Regions from separate parts of the Mesorhizobium sp. P2_C5_2 genome, predicted to be linked through region 3. Evidence: predicted binding sites of a transcription regulator. Region 3 holds the regulator's gene; each other region holds the start of a gene.
What was found. The regulator LexA, encoded in region 3, represses DNA repair genes until DNA is damaged. The targets are predictions, from matches to a motif close to TGTTCNNNNTGTGTTCNG.
Positions count from the first base shown of each region.

Region 1: the regulator LexA is predicted to act here: its motif matches at 2,602-2,619, upstream of AC1D1B_RS20690 (UvrD-helicase domain-containing protein).
Region 2: the regulator LexA is predicted to act here: its motif matches at 3,988-4,005, upstream of AC1D1B_RS04925 (ImuA family protein).
Region 4: the regulator LexA is predicted to act here: its motif matches at 1,585-1,602, upstream of parE (DNA topoisomerase IV subunit B).

Region 1 is NZ_JBFUDV010000005.1:459,911-465,898, reverse strand. It holds gene AC1D1B_RS20700 (glucose/quinate/shikimate family membrane-bound PQQ-dependent dehydrogenase) at 1-2,145, opposite strand, end outside; gene AC1D1B_RS20695 (hypothetical protein) at 2,344-2,520, shown strand; gene AC1D1B_RS20690 (UvrD-helicase domain-containing protein) at 2,659-5,481, shown strand; gene AC1D1B_RS20685 (ABC transporter permease) at 5,501-5,988, opposite strand, start outside.
Region 2 is NZ_JBFUDV010000001.1:1,030,252-1,036,239, forward strand. It holds gene AC1D1B_RS04915 (error-prone DNA polymerase) at 1-1,511, opposite strand, end outside; gene AC1D1B_RS04920 (DUF6504 family protein) at 1,508-3,010, opposite strand; gene AC1D1B_RS04925 (ImuA family protein) at 2,928-3,965, opposite strand; gene AC1D1B_RS04930 (metallopeptidase family protein) at 4,149-4,571, shown strand; gene AC1D1B_RS04935 (DUF1737 domain-containing protein) at 4,798-5,004, opposite strand; gene AC1D1B_RS04940 (HpcH/HpaI aldolase/citrate lyase family protein) at 5,048-5,944, opposite strand.
Region 3 is NZ_JBFUDV010000004.1:614,556-620,543, forward strand. It holds gene gltX (glutamate--tRNA ligase) at 1-504, opposite strand, end outside; gene AC1D1B_RS18225 (ComEC/Rec2 family competence protein) at 627-3,098, shown strand; gene lexA (transcriptional repressor LexA) at 3,092-3,844, opposite strand; gene AC1D1B_RS18235 (GntR family transcriptional regulator) at 4,064-4,843, opposite strand; gene kynU (kynureninase) at 5,010-5,988, shown strand, end outside.
Region 4 is NZ_JBFUDV010000005.1:902,521-908,508, reverse strand. It holds gene AC1D1B_RS22880 (type II and III secretion system protein family protein) at 1-430, opposite strand, end outside; gene cpaB (Flp pilus assembly protein CpaB) at 509-1,414, opposite strand; gene parE (DNA topoisomerase IV subunit B) at 1,673-3,727, shown strand; gene AC1D1B_RS22865 (FUSC family protein) at 3,772-5,838, shown strand; gene AC1D1B_RS22860 (DUF2336 domain-containing protein) at 5,843-5,988, opposite strand, start outside.

The DNA of each region.
Region 1 (5,988 bases), on a different contig from region 3:
CACGTCATAGGCGCGGATATAGTCGTCCACCGCCGCGCCCAGGAAGGCGACGCCGCCAGCGGTGATCATCGGCCCGCCAATGCCGGGCACGCCGACTTTCAGCGGCAAGGGCAACGGCGTCATGTCGTAGATGGTGCCGTTGCGGTGCTTGTAGGCAATCTTGCCGGTCCGCAGATCCGCTCCCGCGACATAGCCCCATGGCGGCGCCTGGCAAGGGATGCCGAGCGGCGACAGGAACGGTCCCATCACCACCGCGTAAGGCGCGCCCTCATTGCGGTTCAACCCCTGCTCGCTGCCCTTGGTGTTGTCGCCCGGCGGCGGCACGTCCGCGCGTGGCACAAGCTTGGAGGTGAAGGCGAGATAGGTCGGCATGCCGAACATCACCTGGCGAACCGGATCGACGGCGACGCCGCCCCAGTTGAAGACGCCGAAATTGCCGGGATAGATCAGCGAACCCTGCACCGAAGGCGGGGTGTAGCGGCCTTCATAGCGCAGCTTCTTCAGTTCGATGCGACAGGCCAGCTGGTCGAACATGGTGATGCCCCACATGTCGGCGCCGGTCAGCGGCTTCGGATTGAAGGACAGATCCGATTCCGGCTGCGTCGGCGAAGTGTGGTCGCCTTCGATGGCGCCGCCAGGTGCTGGCACTTCCTTGACCGGAATGATCGGTTCGCCGCTGCGCCGGTCGAGCACATAGAGGTCGCCCTGCTTGGTCGGCCCGACCAGTCCCGGCACAACGCCGGCAGCGGTGGTGATGTCGACCAGCGTCGGCTGCGCCGGCACGTCCATGTCCCAGAGGTCGTGATGCACGGTCTGCCGCACCCAGCGCAATTGCCCGGTGGCAAGATCGAGCGCGGTGATCGACGAGGAAAACTTCTCGACATTGGCGCTGCGCCCGGCGCCGAGCTGGTCCGGCGTCTGGTTGCCGAGCGGCACATAGAGCAGGCCGAGCTTCTCGTCGGCGCTCGACGTCGACCACATGTTGGGCGAGTTGGCGGTGTAGGTCTGGCCTGCCGGCAAGGGCGTCGTCTGGTCCGGATTGCCGGAATCCCAGTTCCACACCAGGGCGCCGGTGTCGACATCGAAGGCGCGGATGACGCCGGACGGCTCCTGCGTCGAATAATTGTCGTTGACCGCGCCGCCGACGATGATTTTGCCGCCGACGATCAGCGGCGCCGAGGTCGAATAATAGTAGCCCGACTTCGGGTATGGCATGTTGGTCAGCAGGTTGAGCGTGCCGGCTTCGGCGAAGGACGGGCAGACCTGGCCGTTGGCGGCATCAAGCGCGATCAGGCGCGCATCCGAGGTCGGCAGATAGACCCGCGTCGCACAGGGCTGGCTCGCCGCAATCTTGGCATCGGCATAATAGGATACGCCGCGGCAAGTCTGGTGTTGGCGGTCCTTGTCGAGCTTGACCTTGGGATCAAAGCGCCACTTCTCCTTGCCGGTCGCGGCATCGATGGCGATGGCGAAATTATGCGGCGTGCAGATGTAGAGCGCATCGCCGATCTTTAGTGGCGTCACCTGGTAGGTGGTCTCGCCGATGTCGTCCGGACCCTTGACGTCGCCGGTCTGGTAGGTCCAGGCCGGCTGCAATTTGGCGACGTTGTCAGGCGTGATCTGATCGAGCGGCGAATAGCGCTGGCCATAGGGCGTGCGGCCATAGAAGTGCCATTCGCCGGGAGGCACATTGCCGCCGAGATCGGCCGTCGGCGTCACCTTGTCGGCGCTGAGGTCGCCGGCAATGTCCTTGGGATCGGCGGTCATCGAATAGCCGGCGACCGCGAGCGATGCGAGCACCGCCAGAATGAGCGGCGCGCGCGCATCGGGGCCGGTCAGTCCTCGCCTTGCCCATGGCGTCAGCAGCCACAGCGCCAGAAGCACGATGACGCCGCCGCGCGGGCCCAGTTCCCACCAGTCGAAGCCGATTTCCCACACCGCCCAGGCCAGCGTGCCGATCACGATCGCCGCGTAAAGCCACAGCGCCGTCGACTTGCGCCGGAAGAGCAGCCAGGCGGTGATCAGGAAGGCGAGACCGGTGATGACATAGTACCAGCTGCCGCCCAGCATCACGAGCCGGATGCCGCCGCCGCCAAGTGCCAGGCCGATGAGGAACAGGATGAGGGAGGTGAGGACGACAGCCAAGACGATACTCCTTCGACTGATGCGCGTTCCGCGACGCGGCCATGGGCAGCCGGCATCCCGTCCCTGCCCCCGAAGGTACAACTTTCTCCCGCCCGCCGTGCCTGTCAAGCAAGGCTGACCGCACAGGTTGAGAACAAACCTTGCTTTTGCCCTCTCGCGTCAGCTTAGCGCTGCAGCACATCCATGAGATTTTGACCGGTGGCACGCTGGACATGCGCAACGACCATCTCGGTCGGCACCTGGGCGATCGGCCTCTATGTCTGCACCCTGCATTTTCCAGCACTCGACCTCATCCACCATGATCCATGCGCGGCGCGAGATGCCTTCCATGTCGCCGACAAGATCGGCGAGCGGATGCGGGCTGCAGCCAAGTAGGCCGGCCGAGAGGTTTTGCACAGGCCACCGGGCGCCGGGGCGATAATATTCGCACGGCGCCCGGGAATCTGGCTTCCAAACCGGAACAAAACGTAGACACTTCTGGTCTTTCGCCGCCGAATCACTACATTCGGTGCGATGTCCGGCTTTTCGGAAGACATGCCCTTTTTTGACGAACCCAATGCGCGGCCCGCGGCCCCGTCGGGCATAGCCGCGCGCGCCATGGCCGCCCGCAGCGGCCACAACAGTGCGCCCGATTATCTCAGTGGCCTCAACCCGGAGCAGCGGCTGGCGGTCGAAACCACCGAAGGCCCGGTCCTGGTGCTGGCCGGCGCCGGCACCGGCAAGACGCGGGTGCTGACCACCCGCATCGCCCACATCCTCGCCACCGGCAGGGCCTTCCCGTCGCAGATCCTTGCGGTGACCTTCACCAACAAGGCCGCGCGCGAGATGAAGCAGCGAATCGGCCATCTGGTCGGTGAGGCGGTCGAGGGCATGCCCTGGCTCGGCACCTTCCACTCGATCGGCGTCAAGCTGTTGCGTCGTCATGCCGAACTGGCCGGGCTGAAATCCGATTTCACCATCCTCGACACCGACGATGTCGTGCGGCTGATCAAGCAGCTGATCCAGGCCGAGGGCCTCGACGACAAGCGCTGGCCGGCCAAGCAGTTCGCGCAGATGATCGACGGCTGGAAGAACAAGGGCCTCGGTCCCGCTGACATTCCCGAAGGCGATGCCCGCAGCTTCGCCAACGGCAAGGGCCGCGAGCTCTACAAGGCCTATCAGGAACGGCTGCAGACGCTGAACGCCTGCGACTTCGGCGACCTTTTGTGCCACCCGATCCGCATCTTCCGCGCCAATCCGGACGTGCTCAAGGAATACCACAAACGCTTCAAATACATCCTCGTCGACGAATACCAGGACACCAACACCGCGCAATACATGTGGCTGCGCTTGCTGGCGCAAAGACCAAGCGGGTCACAATCGCCAAGTGGGCCACAACCGCCAAGAAGTGGCGCTCCAGGTGGCCGCGTTCCAAATCCTAGCCCGTCGTCCAGGACTCCTGATCGAACTGAGGCGGGCAGCTACAAACCTGCGGCGCCAAAAGATGATCCTTCGGAAGAAGGTAACTACGTTAGACCAAACACCTCCTACGGCTGGGATGTTCCGGCCGAAGGCCGCAAGCCCGACCGGGCGTCCGAGCCGTTGCGAGGCCCGCGCGGAGGGCCCGCGCCGGCAGGCGCGGAACAGCCCGTGAGCGAAAACAAAGTAAACATCTGCTGCGTCGGCGACGACGACCAGTCCATCTATGGCTGGCGCGGCGCCGAGGTCGACAATATCCTGCGTTTCGACAAGGATTTTCCGGGCGCCACGATCATCCGGCTGGAGCGCAATTACCGCTCGACCGCGCACATCCTCGGCACCGCCTCGCACCTCATCGCCCACAATGAGGGCCGTTTCGGCAAGACGTTGTTCACCGAGAAGGTCGCCGAGGACGACGAGAAGGTGCATGTCCACGCCGCCTGGGATTCCGAGGAGGAGGCGCGCGCCGTCGGCGAGACCATCGAGACCTACCAGCGCGCCAAGCATAAGCTCAACGACATGGCCATTCTTGTCCGCGCTTCCTTCCAGATGCGCGAGTTCGAAGACCGCTTCGTCACGCTCGGCCTCAACTACCGCGTCATTGGCGGCCCGCGTTTCTACGAGCGCATGGAAATCCGCGATGCGCTGGCCTTCTTCCGCGTCGTCGCGCAAGGCGCCGACGATCTCGCCTTCGAGCGCATCGTCAATGTGCCCAAGCGCGGTCTGGGCGAAGCCACCATCCGCCAAATCCACGACACGGCGCGCGCGTTGCGCATCCCGATGCTGGAGGCAGCCGCCAAGCTCGCAGAAAGCGACGAGCTGAAGCCGAAGCCACGCGCCGCTCTGCGCGAAGTGGCGGCCAATTTCGAGCGCTGGCAGAAGGCGCTGGAAACCACGCCGCACACCGAACTCGCCGAGACCATTCTGGAGGAGAGCGGCTACACCGACATGTGGAAGAACGACCGCTCGGTCGAAGCGCCGGGACGGCTGGAGAATCTGAAAGAGCTGATCCGCTCGATGGAGGAGTATGAATCGCTGCGCTCCTTCCTCGAACATGTCGCCCTGGTCATGGACGCCGAGCAGAACGCCGAGCTGGATGCGGTCAACATTATGACCCTGCATTCGGCCAAGGGCCTCGAATTCGAGACCGTGTTTCTCCCCGGCTGGGAGGAAGGCCTGTTCCCGCACCAGCGCGCGCTGGATGAAGGCGGCCGCTCCGGCCTGGAGGAAGAGCGCCGCCTCGCCTATGTCGGCCTGACCCGTGCCAAGAAGAACCTGCATTTGTGGTTCGTCTCCAACCGCCGCATCCATGGCCTGTGGCAGTCGACCATCCCGTCGCGTTTTCTGGACGAACTGCCGGAAGCCCATGTCGAGGTCGCCGAAAGCGGCAACAGCTATGGCGGCTATGGCAATTCCTATGGCGGCGGTTCGTTCGCCTCGGGCCGTGGCGGCCAGGGCGCAGGACGGCAGAACCCCTATGGCGCCTCGCGCTTCGACAATGTCGGCGCGGAAAAATCCGGCGCCTTCTCCAACACCTATGCGACGCCCGGCTGGCAGCGTGCGCAGGCCAACCGCACGGAGGCGACCGACCGCAACTGGGGCTCGCGCTCCGGCCACCAGGTCGAGCGCATCGGCTATGGCGAGACCGACAGTGGCTACGGCGCCGGCCGAACCTCGGTCAAAGGCCGCACCATCGACGGCGAACTGGTCGCCAAATCCGTCGCCGACACGCCGTCGCCCTTCAGCGTCGGCGACCGCGTCTTCCACCAGAAATTCGGTAACGGCAACATTTCCAACATCGAAGGCAACAAGCTGACCATCGACTTCGACAAGGCTGGCCAGAAACGCGTGCTCGACGGGTTCGTCGCGGCGGTGTGAGTAGCTCTAAGCCTAGCCCTCACCTGTACCTTGCCTGGTTCCACTTATGGCCGAGCAGCGACAGGATGATGATCAGGCCGTTGAAGAACTGCACGTAGAAGCCGCTCAATCCCGCCGCCACGACGCCGGTCTGGATGAACGACACGGTGACCGCGCCGATCGCTCCACCGGCAACCGTGCCGATGCCGCCCCAGGTCGGCGTGCCGCCGACGAACACAGAGGCCAGCACCGGCAGAAGATAGCCGTCGCCCGCCGTCGGCCACCAGGTGAAGTTGATCATCACCGAAAACGTGCCGGCGATCGCCGCGCCGATGCCGACGAAGACGAACACTTTCACCCGCACGCGCTTGACGTCGATGCCCATCTGCTGGGCGCTGTCGGGATTGTCGCCGACCACCCTCACCTGCGCGCCGAAGCGGTGGCGGTTGTAGAGCATTGCCGACAAAACGACGAAGGCGAGAGCCCAGAAGATCTGCACCGGGATGCCCCACACCTGACTGGAGAAGA
Region 2 (5,988 bases), on a different contig from region 3:
ATCTCATCGAGCCGATCCTTGGTGATAACGAAGCCTCCGACATGCTGCGTCAGATGGCGGGGAAAACCCATGATCCCATTGGCGAGCTCGATCACATGCCTGGTCGAGGTCTCATTGCGGTCGAGGCCGCCGGCATGGGCCTCCTTCTCCCCGAGCTCGGATGTCGACCAGCCCCAGATCGAACTGGAGAGAGCCGCCCTGACGTCCTCCGACAGACCCATGGCCTTCGACACCTCCCGCAGCGCGGATCGGCCTCGATAGCTGATCACGGCGGCCCCTAGTGCCGTGTGTTTGGCGCTGTATTTCTCGTAAATGTACTGCATGACGGTTTCGCGCTTTTCATGCTCGAAATCGACATCGATGTCTGGCGGTTCGTTTCTCTCCTCGGAAATGAAGCGCTCGAAAAGCGAATTGATTTTTTCCGGCCCCACCTCGGTGATGCCGATGCAGAAGCAGACGACCGAGTTGGCGGCCGAGCCGCGGCCCTGGCAGAGAATATCCTGGCTGCGAGCGAACTTGACGATGTCGTGGACGGTCAGGAAGTAGCGAGCGTAGTTGAGGCGTTCGATCAGAGCGAGTTCTTCCTCGATGCGCTTGGTCACGGATTCAGGTACACCGGCCGGATAGCGGTTGACCGCTCCCTCCCGCGCCAGTCTTTCCAACTCGGCCTGCGGGGCGAGGCCAGATTCCGTCGGCTCGTCTGGATAATTGTACTGGAGATCACCAAGCGAGAAGCTGAGCTCGCCGGCAAAGCGCAGCGTCTCGGCCAGAGCATGCGGATGGCGCCGGAAAAGCCTGGCCATTTCCAGCGGCGGCTTCAGGTGGCGTTCGGCGTTGACTGCCAGCTGCAGCCCCACCTCGGCAACGGGCGTGTTGAGGCGGATCGCGGTGAGCACATCTTGCAACGGACGCCGCTCGGCGCTGTGATAGAGCACATCGTTGGTCGCCATCAGCGCTACGCCGGCGGCGTCGGCCATGGCGGCCGCCTGCTCGATGCGAAAGCGGTCATTGCCGCGATAGTCCGGCGCAACGCCTAGTCGCAGATTCCTGCCGAAGCGATCCTTTAGCTGGTGCAGCAGGGCCAGCCCGTCGCTAGCGCCCGCCGTCAGATCAGGCAGGATCGCCAGCGACATCAGATCTCCCCATTCGAGCAGGTCGCTGCGTTGGAGAAGAGTGGCGCCCTTTTCGGTTTCGTCGCGCAGATTGGCTTGGGTGAGCATGCGGCAGAGATGCCCCCAGCCCTTGCGGTCCTGCGGATAGGCGAGGATGTCAGGCGTGCCGTCTTCGAACACCAGCCGGCAGCCGGGGTGATAAGAGAAAGTTTCCGCCTTGGCCTGCTGCCAAGCGCGTACGACGCCGGCCACGGTGTTGCGATCGGCAAGGCCAATCGCGGAGAATCCCATGAGCTTGGCCGCCACGACCAACTCCTCCGGTTTGGAGGCGCCGCGCAGGAAGGAGAAGTTCGACTGGATGCCGAACTCGGCATAGGGGATGACGGTCAATGCGTTCATGCGAAGACCCCATGCATGAACCAGCGTGGCGGCACCTGCGGGTTGCCGTAAAGGCCTTGCCGGTAGAGCCAGTAGCGGCGGCCGTCGGCATCCTCGATGCGGAAATAGTCACGAGTCGATGTGACAGGGTCGCTCACGGCTTCATGCCACCATTCGGCGGCGATACGTTCGGGTCCCTCCACACGCGTGACCCGGTAGAGCGCGCGCCGCCAGCGGAAGTGCAGCGGCGGCCCCTCCGGCATTTCGGTCGCCGGCACTTCGATCGGCTCGGGCGAACGGAACAGCCGGATCGGCCGCTCCGGCGGGAAGATGGTTGCGGGCGGCGCGTCTTTCCGGTCCGGCTTTTTCGGTGGCGTGGTCCGTTGCGGCGCTTCCGAGAAGGGGATGGTGGCGACGGCGCGCTCCGGCAGATGGCTTTCGACGGCGACCGCTTTCAGCACAGCATTGTCGCCGAGCCGGGCGCGGATGCGGTCGGCAAACAGCGCAATGTCGGCGCCGTCATCCTCGGTCTCGCCGGTCAGATCGGCCTGCTGCATGTCGAAGGCGGCGGCCGCCAGAACGGAAAGCCGCACCAGATCGAAACCGTAGCCGGCATCGATGTCCTGTTCGAGCGCGGTAAGTCGCTCGTGGAACAGGCGCTGGATCAGCTTCGGTTCGCGCAGGGGCCGCGAGGTGCCGACAGCGATGCGGCTGACGGCGCCGTCGACGCGAAACAACAGCAGCGCCAGCATCCGGGCGCCTTCGCCGCGGCGTTCGAGATCGACCTTCAAGGTCACCGCCAGCATTTCCACCAGCCGCTCGATCTCGGCGGTGAGCACGACCGGCTCGGCGAGGTGGCGTTCGACCGAAAGCGGCGCTACAGGCAGACGCGGCGAAACCGCCTCGTCGAGGCGGCCGAGCGCCTGGTCGAGGCGCAACAGCAAGCTGGCGCCGAAGCGGCGGGCGAGCGGGGCACGCGGCGCGGCCATGACGGCGCCCGCGGTGCGCAGGCCGACGCTTTCCAGGCTGGCGCGGATATCAGGCTCGATGCGCAGTGCTGCCAGCGGCAAGGGGGAGAGCAGCGCTTCCTCCTCGCCGGAGGGAACGATGCGGTCGCCGCAGAAGCGCGCCGCCGCCCAGGCGGCGCCCGGCGTCGCGGCAAGCCCGGCGCGGACATCGAAACCCTGCTGGAAAAAGCGCGCAAGAATGTCGTCCAGCATGGCGCGTTCGCCGCCGAACAGATGCGTGCAGCCGGTGACGTCGAGATAAAGCCCGTCGGCGCCGTCGAGCGCCACCAGCGGCGTGTAGCGATCGCACCAGTCGGCGAGGCCTTCGAGCAGCCGGCGATCGGCTTCCGGATCGGCCTCGACAATGTCGATCGAGGGATGCATGGCGCGCGCGTCGGCAATGCCCATGCCGCGCTTCAGGTGCAGCGCCTCAGCCCGCTCGTCGAGGGCTGATATGCGCTGGGCGTTGCGGTCGCGATGGCTGATTACCAGCGGTGGGTGAGATGGCGGCAAATGACCCGACGGCCGGGAACGCCACGACCGTCCCAGGCGCTGGCGCAGGATCCGCTCCGCCCCGAGATGCGGGAACCACAGCGACAGAATTCTCTGGCCTTCTCTCTTCGAAACGGTGCTCATCGGGGTTCCATTCCAGTGTGAATTGTCCGGGCAGAGCCGTGCGGCTCTTGCCGATGCTGACGGTGAAGGCAGGGCGGCCGATCGAGCCGGCGAGCGGCCCGGCGATGGTCCGGCGCGATGTTGCGGGTGCGCCCGACACGATGAGACGCACCGGGGCGGCGGTCGGTTCGGCCTCGCCGGCCTGGCGCAGCAGGAACACCGGCCGGCCGGCGCTTTGGGCGCGGGCGTGCAGCCGGCGCGTTGCGGTGAGGTCGAGCCGCTGCGGGCTGCCGCGTATCTCGAGGATGATTGCGGCGAGCGCCGTCATCTTCGCGGCCTCCTCGGCCACCCACAGCGCATCGGTGAGTTTCGGCGCCTCGGAAAACAGCAATTGCTCCGGCGCGATGCCGAACAGGCCCTGCAATCCCCTGGCATAGGGGAAGCCGGCCTCGCGAAAAATCTCCGACGTGCCGATCCACAGAACGGGGAGATTCTGCCCCTTGAGGATCAGGCTGACCAGTGACAGCACGAAGCCGGCGACGGCCCCGGCATTGCGGGTCTCGAGGCCATGGATTTCGCTCAGTGCGGCTTTCGGCAGGCCGCCGCTCAGCGCGGCATCGAGGCGCTCGACGCCGGTGGGCAGGAAAGCATCCGGCGAAGCCACGGCAAGGCCGCGCCGGATAATGGTGACATCGGTATCGCGTTCCGGAGCAGCACCGACATTGCCGTCAGCACGCGCGCGGGCCCGCTCGCCAGCCGGCGCGGCCAAGCGCTCGGGCAGCGTTCCCTCGATCTTCGCGATCTGGCGGCGCAGGGCAAAAACAGTCTCCCGCGCCACGGCTGATGTCGCCATGACGGTCAGTTTCTCTCACAATTGTTCCTGTTATGTTCCTATAGATTCCAGAGGGTGCCGGAAGAGTCAAGCGGAGTCATGCGGAATTTATTCCTGTCCGCGAATCGAGAAGACGGACGACAGCCGCGCTCATTTGCCGATTCCCGAGGGAAAGCCTATATGCCGGGATCAAAGGACTAAAGCATGGCCCGCATCTACAAGACCCGCACTTGGCACGACGAACTCTCGCCCTCGATCGAGGAAATGGAGTTCCTGGCGCTGGAGGCGTATGCGCATCTGCCGGACGACTTTCGCAAGCTGACCGGCGAGATCGTCATCCAGATCGCCGAGTTCCCGACCGACGAGATCATGGACGATCTGTCGCTGGAGACGCCGTTCGACCTGCTCGGCCTGTTCGAGGGCCGCGGCATCGCCGAGCGCTGGAACCCGCAGACCGGCGAAGGCCCCAATCGCATCACCCTCTACCGCCGCGCCATCCTCGACTACTGGGCCGAGAACGAAGAGACGCTGGGCGACATCGTCACCCATGTGCTGATCCACGAGATCGGCCACCACTTCGGCCTGTCGGACGATGATATGGAGAAGCTCGAAGAGGCGGCCGAGTAAGGCTGCGTCGATACTCAGGCGAGGCTGGCCTGCGAACGGCAGATACCTGCGCTTCCGGCCTTCGCCGGCCGAAGCCTGCATGAGTGGTTGCGGCAGTTAAGGCTATGGCCGGCGTAGGCCGGTGCTCACGTACTTCAAGTACGCTCCGCTCCGGTTCTCGGTATCAGCCATTCTCGGCTCGGCCTGACCTGAATCTCGACACAGCCTGCGTCGGCGCCGGCAAAGCCTACCAGTCGCTCAGCTTGGTATCCGGCCCGTATTCGTGGCCGTCGATATCCTTCACCACCGCCTGGCCGCAGCGCATCGACTTGGTTTTCTTGTCGTAGGCGTAGGTCGGCGAGCCGAACAAATGCCAGCCCTTGTTCAGCGCCGCCGTCACCTTGTGACTGAAGGTGGAATCGTCGGGAGCGGACAGAAAGCGGTAGAGTTTCATGGTTTTAGTCCTGTCGTGAGTTCTTGCTAGCCGGCTTAGGCAATCATGCGCCGATGGCGGCGGCTTTCGCCAGCAGTTTTTCGGCCTGCGCCAGATGCAGCCGCTCGACCATCCTGCCGTTCAGCGCAATCACGCCCTTGCCGGCATTTTCCGGCAAGGCGAAAGCATCGCTCACCGCGCGCGCCTCGGCCAGGGCTTCGGGCGCGGGCGCAAAGGCATGGTTGGCGGCGTCGACCTGGGCCGGGTGGATCAGCGTCTTGCCGTCGAAGCCCATGGCGGCGGCTTCCGTGCATTCGCGCGCAAACGCGTCAGGATCGCGAAAATCGTTGGAGACACCGTCGAGCATGTCGATGCTGCCGGCGCGCGCCGCCAGCACCATCTGCATCAACCAGGGCACGAGATAGCGCCGGTCGGGCGTCGCCAGAATGCCGGTCTCCTTGATCAGATCGTTCGTTCCGGCAACGAAACAATTGAGACGCGAGGCCGGGTCGCGGCCGAGCTCGGCGATGGCGCCGATGTTGAGCATGGCCTTTGGCGTCTCGATCATCGCCCAGAGTTTGACGCTGTCGGGAGCAAAATTGTCGTCGAGCACATCACCGACTTCCAGAATGTCGCGCGGTGTGGCGACCTTGGACAACAGGATGCCGTCGGGCTCGAATTTTGCCGCGGCCAGCAGATCATCGTTGCCCCATTCGCTGGACAGCGCGTTGACGCGCACGATCATCTCGCAACGCCGCCCATAGTGGTTGGCAACTGGCCGGCTGGCGAAAATGCCAGCCAATTTTTCGCGCGCCGCGACCTTGTCGGCGGGCGCGACGGCGTCTTCGAGATCGATGATGACGGCATCGCAGGCCAGCTCTGCGATCTTGGCCAGCGCCTTGTCGTTGGAGGCCGGGACGTAAAGCACCGAGCGGCGCGGGCGATAGGGTTCGCTTGTCATGGCCGATCTATGCCGCGTGAGGGCGGGTGAGGCAAGGGTGCAGC
Region 3 (5,988 bases):
CTTGTTGGGGAAGCGCACCTCGCCCTGCACGCGGTCGTGCACCACGGTCTCGCCCTCGGTCGGCGCCTTGATGCGGATGGCGCCTTTGACGCCGGCGGGCGCCTCGGAGGGGGCGCGGTCGCGCCAAGCGCCATTGTAGCGCGGCGGCAGGCTCTTGGCGCGCGCCGCCTCGCGCATCGCCTCGAGCTCGGCCGGCGTCTCGTAGGCGTAGTAGGCCTTGCCCAGGCGCACCAGTTCCTCGGCCACCTCGCGGTGGCGCGGCGCGCGCTCGAACTGCGAGACGGCCTCGCCATCCCAGGACAGGCCGAGCCAGGTCAGCCCGTCCAGAATGGCCTGGGTTGCCGCGGCGCTGGAGCGTTCGCGGTCGGTGTCCTCGATGCGCAGCACCATCGTGCCGTCGGTGTGCTTGGCATACAGCCAGTTGAACAGCGCCGTGCGCGCGCCACCGATGTGAAGGTAGCCGGTGGGCGAGGGGGCAAAACGGGTGACCACCCTGTTGGACATGGCTATTTTGTTGGACATGGCAATTCTCGGGCAAAGCTGGAAAGCGGGGCGTGATCGCGCGGACTTTCGCGCTTTGCGCGTTCATGTAGCATAGGAGGTCTGGGGCGCAAGGGGCAGACCCGATGGCTGGACGTGGCCGGGGCGTGGATCAAGGCGAGGGCGCTGCGACAAGCGTCAACGAACGCTCCCTGTTTGCCGACAGTCCCCATGCCGAGCCGATGCCCGTCGTGCTGCCCGAGACGCGACCTGGCCTCCGGCCTTTGTCTCCGGATGACACTGCGTCGGTGCCGGTCGCCGTGCCCGCATCCGCCATCCGTTTGCGCAGGCTGCTACGCCGTTCGACATGGCCAGCAATCCGTCGCAGCCTTGCCGTGGCCGCCGTCACCGAACTCGACCGTGGCGTTGCCTTTCTGCTGGTGCCGGTTTTCCTGGCGGCCGGCGTGGTCCTTTACTTCTCGCTGGCCAGCGAGCCGGGCTTTGCCCAGCCAATCGCCATTGTGCTGCTCGCGGCCTGTTGCGCAGCCGTCGCGCGGTCCTGGCCGAGGACGCATCTGTGTTTTATGGCCGCGATGCTGTGCGCGCTCGGCGTCGTCGCCGTCAAGGTCGAGACCTGGCGTGCCGGAACGCAAATGCTCGGTTCCGAGATTCAAACACGGCTGACCGGCCGCGTCGTCAGTCTTGAGCAGATGGAAAACGGCCGCGTCAGGCTGACGCTCGACGTGATTTCGACCGCTCGCCCCAAGCTGCGCTACGCGCCGGAGCGGGTCAGGCTCTCGGCGCGCACTGTTCCCGCCGATATGACAGCCGGCTCCCTGATCACCGGCTATGCCAGGCTGTTGCCGCCGACCGGTCCGGTGCGGCCGGAGAGCTATGATTTCTCCTTCGACAGCTATTTCACCGGCATCGGCGGTAGCGGCTTCTTTCTCGGCAATCCCAAAACCATCGCCGCGCAAGGACCGCTGCCGCTGACCGCACGGCTCTCTTCGGCAATTGAGAATGCGCGCGAAAACATTGCCGATCATATCAGGGGCAAGATCGGCGGAGCCGAAGGCGAGATTGCCGCAGCGCTGATAGTCGGCGTGCGCGCCGGCATTCCGGACGAGGTCAACGAGGCGATGCGGCGCACCGGCATCTACCACATCATCTCCATTTCCGGCCTGCACATGGCGCTGGTTGCCGGCACCATCATGGCGTTGCTGCGGGGTGCGTTTGCGCTGTTTCCGGATTTCTCCTCGCGCCGGCCAGTCAAGAAATATGCGGCCGCCGCGGCCCTTGTCTCCATCGCCGCTTATCTCGTCATTTCAGGCGTCGTGGTTGCCGCCGAGCGCAGCTTCATCATGCTGGGGGTCATGCTCGTCGCGGTGCTGTTCGACCGTGCTGCGCTCACCATGCGCAATCTGGCGATCTCGGCCATCGCCGTCATCCTGGTGTCGCCGCATGAGGTCGTCGGCCCCAGTTTCCAGATGTCGTTTGCCGCAACCGCCGCGCTCGTCGGCGCCTATGCCGGCTGGGCCGACTACCGCGCCGACAAGGTGAGGCCGCCGCCGGCGAAACGCTCCTTTGTCGGCTTCCTGTCGCGAAAATTCCTGCTGGCCATGGGCGGCCTTGCCATGACCTCGATTATCGCTGGCAGTGCTACCGTGCTGTTTGCCATCTGGCATTTTCAGCGCGTGTCGCCGCTCAGCCTACTCGCCAATCTCACAGTAATGCCGATCGTCTCGCTGGTGGTCATGCCGTTCGCCGTGCTCAGCGCGCTGGCTATGCCGTTCGGCGCCGATGGGCCGTTCCTCTATGTGATGGGCAAGGGCCTGACCGCGATGATCGCTATATCGGCCTGGATTTCCGAGCGCTCGCCGGTCGATGCCGTCGGGTTGATCTCCATCCGCTCGGTGCTGCTGGTGGCGGTCGCCCTCGTCATTGCAACCATGGCCACCACCTGGCTGAGGCTGGCGGCCATTCCCTTCGCGCTGGCCGGCCTGTTGACGGTGCCGCAGGTGCGCACGCCTGATGTGCTCATTTCCGAGGATGCGCATTTGGTGGCTGTGCCTATCGGTGGCGGCGAACTCGCGCTCAATCGCGAACGCTTCAACGAATTCACCACAGATAACTGGAAACGCGCGCTGAGGGCCGAAACGATTATCCCGCCTGAGATATTCGAGGCAACAGACACGCGGTTCGATCTCGATCCACTCGATCTGCCGCCAGGCGCGCCCTTCTATTGCAGGAGCGATCTCTGCATTGCTCGGCATCCATCCGGTGCCATCATCGCGCTGGCGAAGGATCGCAAGACGGCCCGGCCGGCCTGCGCTTTCGCGAGCCTGATCGTCATCGACGATGCCACCGCCTACAATCCGTGCCGCGACCCGCTGGTGCTGGTCGTGACGAAGAAGCAGCTTGCCCGCCACGGCAGTGCCGCCGTCTTCTTCGATCCGCGATTGGCCGCGACAGCGCCAACCATCCGCTTCGCCGTCGACAAGCCTTATCGTCCCTGGCACGAGCAACGCCGCTTCTCACGCGAAGCGCGCGGCCTGCCGCCCTACAAGCAGCCTGAAAGGTCGGCGAAGCCGGCGTACAAACCTGAGCCGGTTCAGTAACGCCGGATCAATCCGACGAGTTTGCCCTGCACCTTGACCCGATCCGGCCCGAAGATGCGCGTCTCATAAGCCGGGTTGGCGGCTTCCAGCGCGATCGAGGCGCCCTTGCGGCGGAAGCGTTTCAGCGTCGCTTCCTCCTCGTCGACCAGTGCCACGATGATCTCGCCGGGGCTGGCGGTGTCGGCATTGCGGATAATGACCGTATCGCCGTCGAAAATGCCGGCCTCGATCATCGAGTCGCCCTTGACCTCAAGCGCGTAGTGTTCGCCGCCCATGATCATGTCCGGCGGCACCGAGATCGAATGCGTCTGGTGCTGGATGGCGTCGATCGGCACACCGGCGGCGATGCGTCCCATCACCGGGATCGACACCGCGGAAACCGCATCGTCATTGCCGGCGGACATCGAACGCGACGATGAGGCCGGCTTGATCTGCCGGCCGAGACCGCCTTGCCCCACGCCACCTTGGCCGAGACTGCCCTGGATGACGCTTGGCGAAAACTTCCTCGCCGCATTGAGGCCGGGCGCGATCGAGTCGGGCAGCCGCAGCACTTCCAGCGCGCGCGCCCGGTTCGGCAGCCGGCGAATGAAACCGCGCTCCTCGAGCGCCGTGATCAGGCGGTGAATGCCGGACTTGGAGGCGAGGTCCAGCGCCTCCTTCATCTCGTCGAAAGACGGCGGGATTCCGCTCTCCTTCAGGCGTTCATGGATGAACATCAGAAGCTCATGTTGTTTACGCGTCAGCATCGCGGCCCCCCGGGGTTCTGAAACCAGAATCGGAAAAAACAAACCCAGAACAAACACTATCTGTTCCAGTTGTGTTCCGCAACCATTTAAAGTTTAATGAATGTGTTGACGTTTTGTTCAGCTTAACATCGGCACGCCGCAGACAGCGCCTGCGCTCGTTTGCCGGCAACGGTGTTAAACGAGACTGAAGTGCCGAGGGTCTGCGTCATCTGGGCTGGTTCACGCCTTGCCCGATCGCCGCTGCTTTTTCGGGTGGGGCTGCGCCGCATCCGCCGCGCCGCCCGGTTCACTCTGGGCATAGACCTGCAGCGTGTAGCCGATGTGAACGGTCATCAGTGTTTTTGCGCGCTCAGTGTCGCGATCAAGGGCTGCTTCCATCAGTGCGGTGTGGTGTTCGATCGCCACGGCGTCGCGCAGGGCCTCCATGGCCTTCTGGTGTCCATCCTTGCGGCCGGCAGCCGCGCGCAGCGTTGGGGCCAGGCCCAGAAAGCGGTGATGGCGATGCAATTGGTCGGAGATCGTCGCATTGAAGCGCAGCAGCCAGCTGGATGTCGCGGCATTGAGCAGCGCCGCGTGGAAGGCATCATGTTTTTCGTACCACACGTCGACGGCATCATCGGAGGGATCGTCGAGAACGGACCCACACCGTGAGAGACGATAATGGGCGGTAACGACCGCGTCTTCCCACTGACGGTCGCCCTTCTCGATCGATTCCACCAGCAAGGGCAGTTCGACCACCAGCCGCGCACGCGACAAGTCCTCGAGCTCCGCCCGAGAGACGGGAGCGACCGCAAACCCACGGTTGCTGATGGCCGTCACAAGCCGTTCGGCCTCCAGCCGCGACAGCGCCTCGCGCAGCGGCGTCCAGCCGATACCATAGGTGCCGCGCAGCGTGCTCAGCTTCAACGGCGCGGCAGGCGCCAGCCGGGTCGCAAGAATATCGCGCCTGAGCAGCCGATAGGCCGCTTCCGTCTTCGAGGACTGCTCGTCATCCAGCATCGTGACCCATTAGACAGATTGCTCGGCTGATGATTATATATCAAAGCCTTTCATTGCGTAAATTATATATAATGTTTGACAGCTTCCGGAGGACCGCTCAAGATCGCCGGCATGTTTGGGCGGGCAGGCTCCGCCGAGTGCGTTTGTCCATGGAGGGCACCGGATCATGAGCATGACACCCGATCTCGCTGCAATCGAAGCTATGGATGCCGCTGATCCGCTGCGTTCCATGCGTGAACGCTTTGTCTTGCCGGAGGGCGTGATCTATCTCGACGGCAATTCGCTGGGTGCCGCGTCACCAGCCGTCTTCAGCGAACTGCAGCAGGCCGCGACGCGGGAATGGGCGCAGGATCTCATTCGCGCCTGGAACACCGCAGGCTGGTTCAACATGCCGGTGGAACTCGGAGATCAGCTCGGACGACTGATCGGCGCGGCCAACGGGCAGACGGTGGTCTGCGACACAACCTCGATCAACATCTACAAGCTGCTGCACGCCGCGCTCGGCATGCGGCCGGATCGGTCGGTCATCGTTGCCGAGGGCGACAGTTTCCCGACCGACCTCTACATGGCCGAAGGCGTGGCCTCGACCCGGCCGGGAACGCGGCTGCGGCTGGAGGGTGTCGACGCCGCCGCAATCGAGGAGCTGATCGACGACAGCGTTGCGGTCATCCTGGTCAACCACGTCAACTACAAATCCGGCCAGTTGCGCGACATGGCGGCGCTGACGCGCAAGGCACATGACGCCGGCGCGCTGATCATCTGGGATCTCTGCCACACGGCCGGCGCCTTGCCAGTCGAACTCGACCGTGCCAACGCCGATTTCGCCGTCGGCTGCACCTACAAATACCTCAATGGCGGCCCGGGCTCGCCGGCCTTCATCTATGCTGCCGCGCGCCACCATGGCGATGTCCACCAGCCGCTCAGCGGCTGGTGGGGCCATGCGCGGCCCTTTGCCTTCGAGCAGGGCTTTGCCGTCGGCAGCGGCATCCGCCGCTTTCTGTGCGGAACGCAGCCGGTGCTGTCGATGCGGGCGCTCAAGGGCGCACTCGATATCTGGAACGATGTCGATATGACGGCGGTGCGCAAAAAGAGCATCGCGCTGACCGACCTGTTTATCCAGCTCGTCGAAGCCAGATGCGGCGCCT
Region 4 (5,988 bases), on a different contig from region 3:
CGGCGTCATCGGCCTCGCCCGACAGCACGACGCGGCCGTTGGCCGAGCCAACCTTGATGTTGGCGTCCGGCACGCTGGCGCGAATGGTGCTGGCCAGCTGGTCGGTGTCCAGCGTCACTTCGATGTCGACGGTGCCGACCAGCTGCTTGTTCTCGTCGAACAGCGCGATGCCGGTGGTGCCGAGATTGTTGCCCAGCACATAGAAGGACTTGTCGGTCAGCGGATTGACGTTGGCGATCTCCGGATCGCCGATGACGATCTGATAGAACGCGGCATTGGTCATGATCGTCTTCGGCTTGCCCTTGGCAACCTTGATCGACGCATTCTTGGTCGACGACACATAGACGATGTCGTTGTCGGCCCTGGCCGGCGCGCTGAGGCCGAGCATGGCGGCCGCGGCGAGACAAGCCGTTACCGCAAGCGCCCGCATTGGGCGCAGCCTTTTCGTCATCCGATATGCATGAAGTCCCGACATCTGTCCCGTCCCTCGTCCGGTCCCCACCGGCAGTTATGGCTGGTCCCGCGCAGGAACCTGGTATTCTTCGACCTGCGTGCCGCGCGTCACGATGATCGTCTTGAATTTCGGCCTCTCAGGCTCCTTCGTCGCGGCAGTGAACAGCGCGCCGGCCGCAGCCTGGACGCCGGAGGCGACCGAACCGCCGAAGGATGAGATGGTGGTGACGCCGTCCTTGGCCGTGCCACCATCGGCGGCCGAGCGGAGCGACAGCGACAAGGTGCCGACGGTGCGGGCGAGCGCCACTTTCTGGGCGCCGTCCGTTGTCACCTCGATTGTCACGGAATTGGCGATCTGCGGCGTGGTCTGGCGCTGGTCGGCGCCCTGCCCGACGGTCAGCACCTTGGCGTCGGAGACGACGATCTCGGAGGTGACCGTGGAGCCGGCCGCGCCTTGCGCGTTCTTGGCCACTTCCTGGATTTCGCCGGCATCGCGCGTCAGCACCACGTCGACCCGGTCGCCCGGCATCACGAAGCCGCCAACACCGGCGATCTCATCGGTGCGGATGGTCACCGCCCGCATGCCGGGCGTCATCATGTTGGACAGCGTCGCGCGGCCATTCGGCCCCGACAGCTTGCTGATCAGCACCGGCTCGTTGATCTCGATCGGCGACAGCACCACGCGGCTGCCTTCGGCAAGCAATGCATTGATGGTGGTGAAGGCGCCCTGCGGCACCGAGCCTTCCGACCACGGGATTTCGGTGAGTTGCGCGCGGTCCAGTTCCATGCCGTAACGCAGCGGCGCATTGGCCACGACGATGGTCTTGAACTCGACCTTGGGGGTCACGGGCGCCGGGATCGATGCCGTCTTTTCCTCGGCATCGGCCTTGGCCTGGCTTTTAACCCAGAAATCCGCGGCAAAGATCGAGATCGCGCCGAAAACGGCGGCGATGCCGATCATGGTTATGGCCTTGCCCCTCACAACTAACCCCTGACACCTGATGGTCTTTTATTTGTTGAGGCCACGCTAGGCCGCATAGTTAAAGATTCAGGAATCCCGGGCGCTCCGCACGGACCTATTTTCGCCGGCTTGGTTATCGAAAGGTTTTAGGATAAGAAGGGGTTAAATCCCCGAACGTAACAGGAACTTCCGTCGCTTGGCGCTGAAAAGCGTGGCAGTATCGGCGGGTGATTCGCGGCACCGGATTCTATGGCAGGCATGGACGACAACAACGATCTTTTCGGCAATCTGGAAAAGCAGCCGCAACCTGCCCGCGCGACCGCGCGCCCGGCTGATCCGCTGGTGCAGGCCGCGAAACGCCCTGTTGCCACCAAGGATGGCAGCGAAGGCTACAGCGCTGCCGACATCGAGGTGCTGGAAGGGCTGGAGCCGGTGCGGCGCCGTCCCGGCATGTATATTGGCGGCACCGACGACAAGGCGATGCACCATCTGTTCGCCGAGGTCATCGACAATTCGATGGACGAGGCGGTCGCCGGCCATGCCACCTTCATCGATGTCGAGCTTTCGGCCGACGGATTTCTGACCGTTACCGACAATGGCCGTGGCATTCCGGTCGATCCGCATCCGAAATTCAAGAAGCCGGCGCTCGAAGTCATCATGACGACGCTGCATTCGGGCGGCAAATTCGACTCCAAGGTCTATGAAACCTCCGGCGGCCTGCACGGCGTCGGCGTCTCCGTCGTCAATGCGCTGTCGGACCATCTCGAAGTCGAGGTCGCACGCGGACGTCAGCTTTACCGCCAGAGATTCTCGCGCGGCGTTCCGGTGAGCGGGCTGGAGCACCTCGGCGAGGTGCACAACCGCCGCGGCACAAAAATCCGCTTCCATCCCGACGAGCAGATTTTTGGCAAGGGCGCTGCCTTCGAGCCGGCGCGGCTCTACCGCATGACGCGCTCGAAAGCGTATCTGTTCGGCGGCGTCGAAATCCGCTGGAGCTGCGATCCGTCGCTGATCAAGGAAAAGGACCAGACGCCGGCCAAGGCGGAATTCCATTTCCCCGGCGGCCTGAAGGACTATCTCAAGGCGTCGCTCGGTGACGACTTCCAGGTGACGCGCGAAATCTTCGCCGGCAAGAGCGAGAAACAGGGCGGCCACGGCTCGCTGGAATGGGCAGTGACCTGGTTCGGCGGCGACGGCTTCATCAATTCCTACTGCAACACCATCCCGACCGGCGAAGGCGGCACACATGAGGCCGGCTTTCGCAATGTGCTGACGCGCGGGCTTCGCGCCTATGCCGACCTCGTCGGCAACAGGCGCGCTTCGATCGTCACCTCCGAGGACGTCATGATCTCGGCGGCGGGCATGCTGTCTGTATTCATCCGCGAGCCGGAATTTGTCGGCCAGACCAAGGACCGGCTGGCGACGATCGAAGCCATTCGCATCGTTGAGACCGCCATCCGCGATCCCTTCGACCATTGGCTGGCCGACAATCCGCAGGAAGCCTCGAAGCTGCTGGAATGGGTGATCGCGCGCGCCGACGAACGGGTGCGCCGGCGCCAGGAAAAGGAAGTGTCGCGCAAGAGCGCGGTGCGCAAGCTCAGGCTGCCCGGCAAGCTCGCCGACTGCACCCAGAATGCCGCCGCGGGTGCCGAACTGTTCATCGTCGAAGGCGATTCGGCCGGCGGCTCGGCCAAGCAGGCGCGCGATCGCGCCAGCCAGGCCGTCCTTCCGCTGCGCGGCAAGATCCTCAACGTCGCCAGCGCCGGTACCGACAAGCTGGCGGCCAACCAGCAGATTTCGGACCTGATCCAGGCGCTCGGCTGCGGCACACGCTCAAAATACCGCGACGAGGATTTGCGCTACGACCGCGTGATCATCATGACCGACGCCGACGTCGACGGCGCCCACATCGCCTCGCTGCTGATCACCTTCTTCTACCAGGAGATGCCGAACCTGGTGAACGGCGGCCATCTCTATTTGGCGGTGCCGCCGCTCTATTCGATCCGGCAAGGCGGCAAGGTTGCCTACGCTCGCGACGATGCACACAAGGACGAGCTCTTGCGCACCGAGTTTACCGGCCGCGCCAAGGTCGAGATCGGCCGCTTCAAGGGCCTCGGCGAAATGATGGCCGCGCAGCTCAAGGAAACCACCATGGACCCGAGGAAGCGCACGTTGCTCAGGGTCGACGTGATCGATGCCGTGGCGGCGACCAAGGATGCGATCGATGCGCTGATGGGCACCAAGCCCGAGGCGCGCTTCCGCTTCATCCAGGAACGCGCTGAATTCGCCGCGACGGAAGTGCTGGATATCTGAGCGTCGGCCGGTCTAGCCTGCGCTTCTGATACGGAGACCAGCTTGTGATCTGGGCGCGGCTGAAAAGCTACTTCGAAACCAGTTTGGCGGGACTGACGCAGCCGACCCGCTCAGACTGGATTTTCGCTCTGCGCACCGTTTCGGCCGGCCTGATCGCGCTTCTCGTTGCCTACGCGCTGAAACTTGACCACCCGCAATGGGCGATGATGACGGTCTTCATTGTCGCCCAGCCGGTCGCCGGCATGGTGTTGGCGAAAGGTTTTTACCGGCTGCTCGGCACATTGGCCGGCGGGCTTGCGGCGATCGGCATCACCTCGATTTTCGGCACCAATCCCTGGCTGCTGGTCACGGCGTTGTCCGTCTGGATCGGCATGTGCACCCTGGTCTCGTCGCTGCTGCGCAACCCGGAAGCCTATGGCGCCGCCCTTGCTGGCTATACCGCGATGATCATCGGGCTGCCGGCTTTCGGCCAACCGCATGTGATCGTCGATCTCGCTGTCGCGCGCTGCGCCGAGATAGTGCTCGGCATCGTCTGCGCCGGGCTGACCAGCCGGCTGATCCTGCCCAAGCTGGCGGCCGACGCCATCATCTCCAGGCTGAAGCGCAGCATCCTCGACCTTGCCACTTATGCAGGCGGCGCTTTTTCCGGCGGCGACCCGGCGACGCTGGCCGGCCTGCATCGCAAGCTGATCGCCGATGCCCAGACGCTGGCCGAGATGCGCACCTATGCCCGGCTCGAAGCGCCGAGCTTCGCCACCCGCGCACATCCGGTCCGCCGCACCATCGGCCAGCTCCTGTCGGCGCTGTCGGCGGCACGCGCGCTGCATTCGCACGCCGCGCCGAAAAACGCCGCGCTCATTCCGGTGCGCTCTGAACTGCGGGCGCTGGTCAGCGAACTTGCAGCCACGCCCGAGGCGCTGGACGACACCTCGCCCTGGGTGACGCGGCTCGACGCGATCGCCGGCAAGGCCCGGCAAATGCCCGACGCCTCGACCGATCAGGGCGACGACAGGGTCGGAACCATAACGCGCCTCACCATCGCCGCCGATTTCGCCGAAGCCTTCAAGCAGGTGCTGCGCGGCCTCGACGCTTTGCGCGCACCAGTGACGCGCACGGGCCAGGGCAACAGGCAGCCGCCTGCGCTGGTGCACCGCGACTACCCCGGCGCGTCGCGCAATGCCATACGCGCCGCCATTGCCACGCTGGCGGTCGCCGCCTTCTGGCTGACGACGAAATGGTCCGACGCGGCCGGCACCGTCATTCTCGTGGCCGTCGTCTCCAGTCTTTTCGCTGCCCGGCCTGACCCGGTGCAGGTATCCTGGGGCTTCTTCAAGGGAACGCTGCTGGCTTTGCCCTTTGCCTTCCTTGTCGGCCAGGTCGCCCTGCCTGCCCTGCCCGGCTTCGGCTGGTTCGCGTTGTTTGTGGTGCCGATACTGATACCGACGGCGCTGGGCATGGCCAGTCCGCGCACCGTCGGCGTGGCGACCGCCTTTGCCATCAACTTCCTCGCCTTCCTCAGCCCGCACCAGGCGATGACCTATGCTCCAGGCCCGTTCTTCGCCGGCTCGGCGTCGGTGCTGGTCGGTATCCTGCTGGCGATCGGCGTCTTCATCGTCGTGCTGCCCGCCGATCCATGGCTCGCGGCCAACCGCATCGTGCGCGCCATGCGCGAGGATCTGGCGCGGCTGTGCCTGCATGATCGGGTGCCTCGGCGTTCAGCCTTCGAGAGCCTTGCCTATGACCGGATCAACCAGCTGATGCCACTTTTGCAAAACGCTGGCAGGAAAGGCGATGCTATCCTCGGCGGCGGCGTCGCCGCCGTCACCGTCGGCCTCGAAATCCTGCGCCTGCGCGCCGCACAGCAGAGCCCGGCCATTCCTTCCGAAACCGCGCTTTCGATCGCCAATTTCCTGCGCGGCCTAGCGCGGGAACTGCTGTTTCGCACACCCGGCGATCCGCAGACGGCGACCGTCGCCGTCGCCCGGCAATACGCAGCCAGCCTCAGCGAACGCAGCGGCAGCGCCGACACGCTGCAGATCGCAGCCTCGCTGCGCATCATCGCCGCCGCGATCGAGGATTTCCCGGATTTTTTCACCAAGGATCGCGACTAGGGTCTCAGGCCGCCGCTATCGCCAGCGCATGTCCACGCGCGTTTTCGCGCAAGGCGTCGAGATGGATGGACTTGACCAAACCGGCGAGATCGCCCTCGGTGGCCTGGCCGCCGAGCTCCTTCAGCATCAGCCAGCTGACTTCCTGCACGC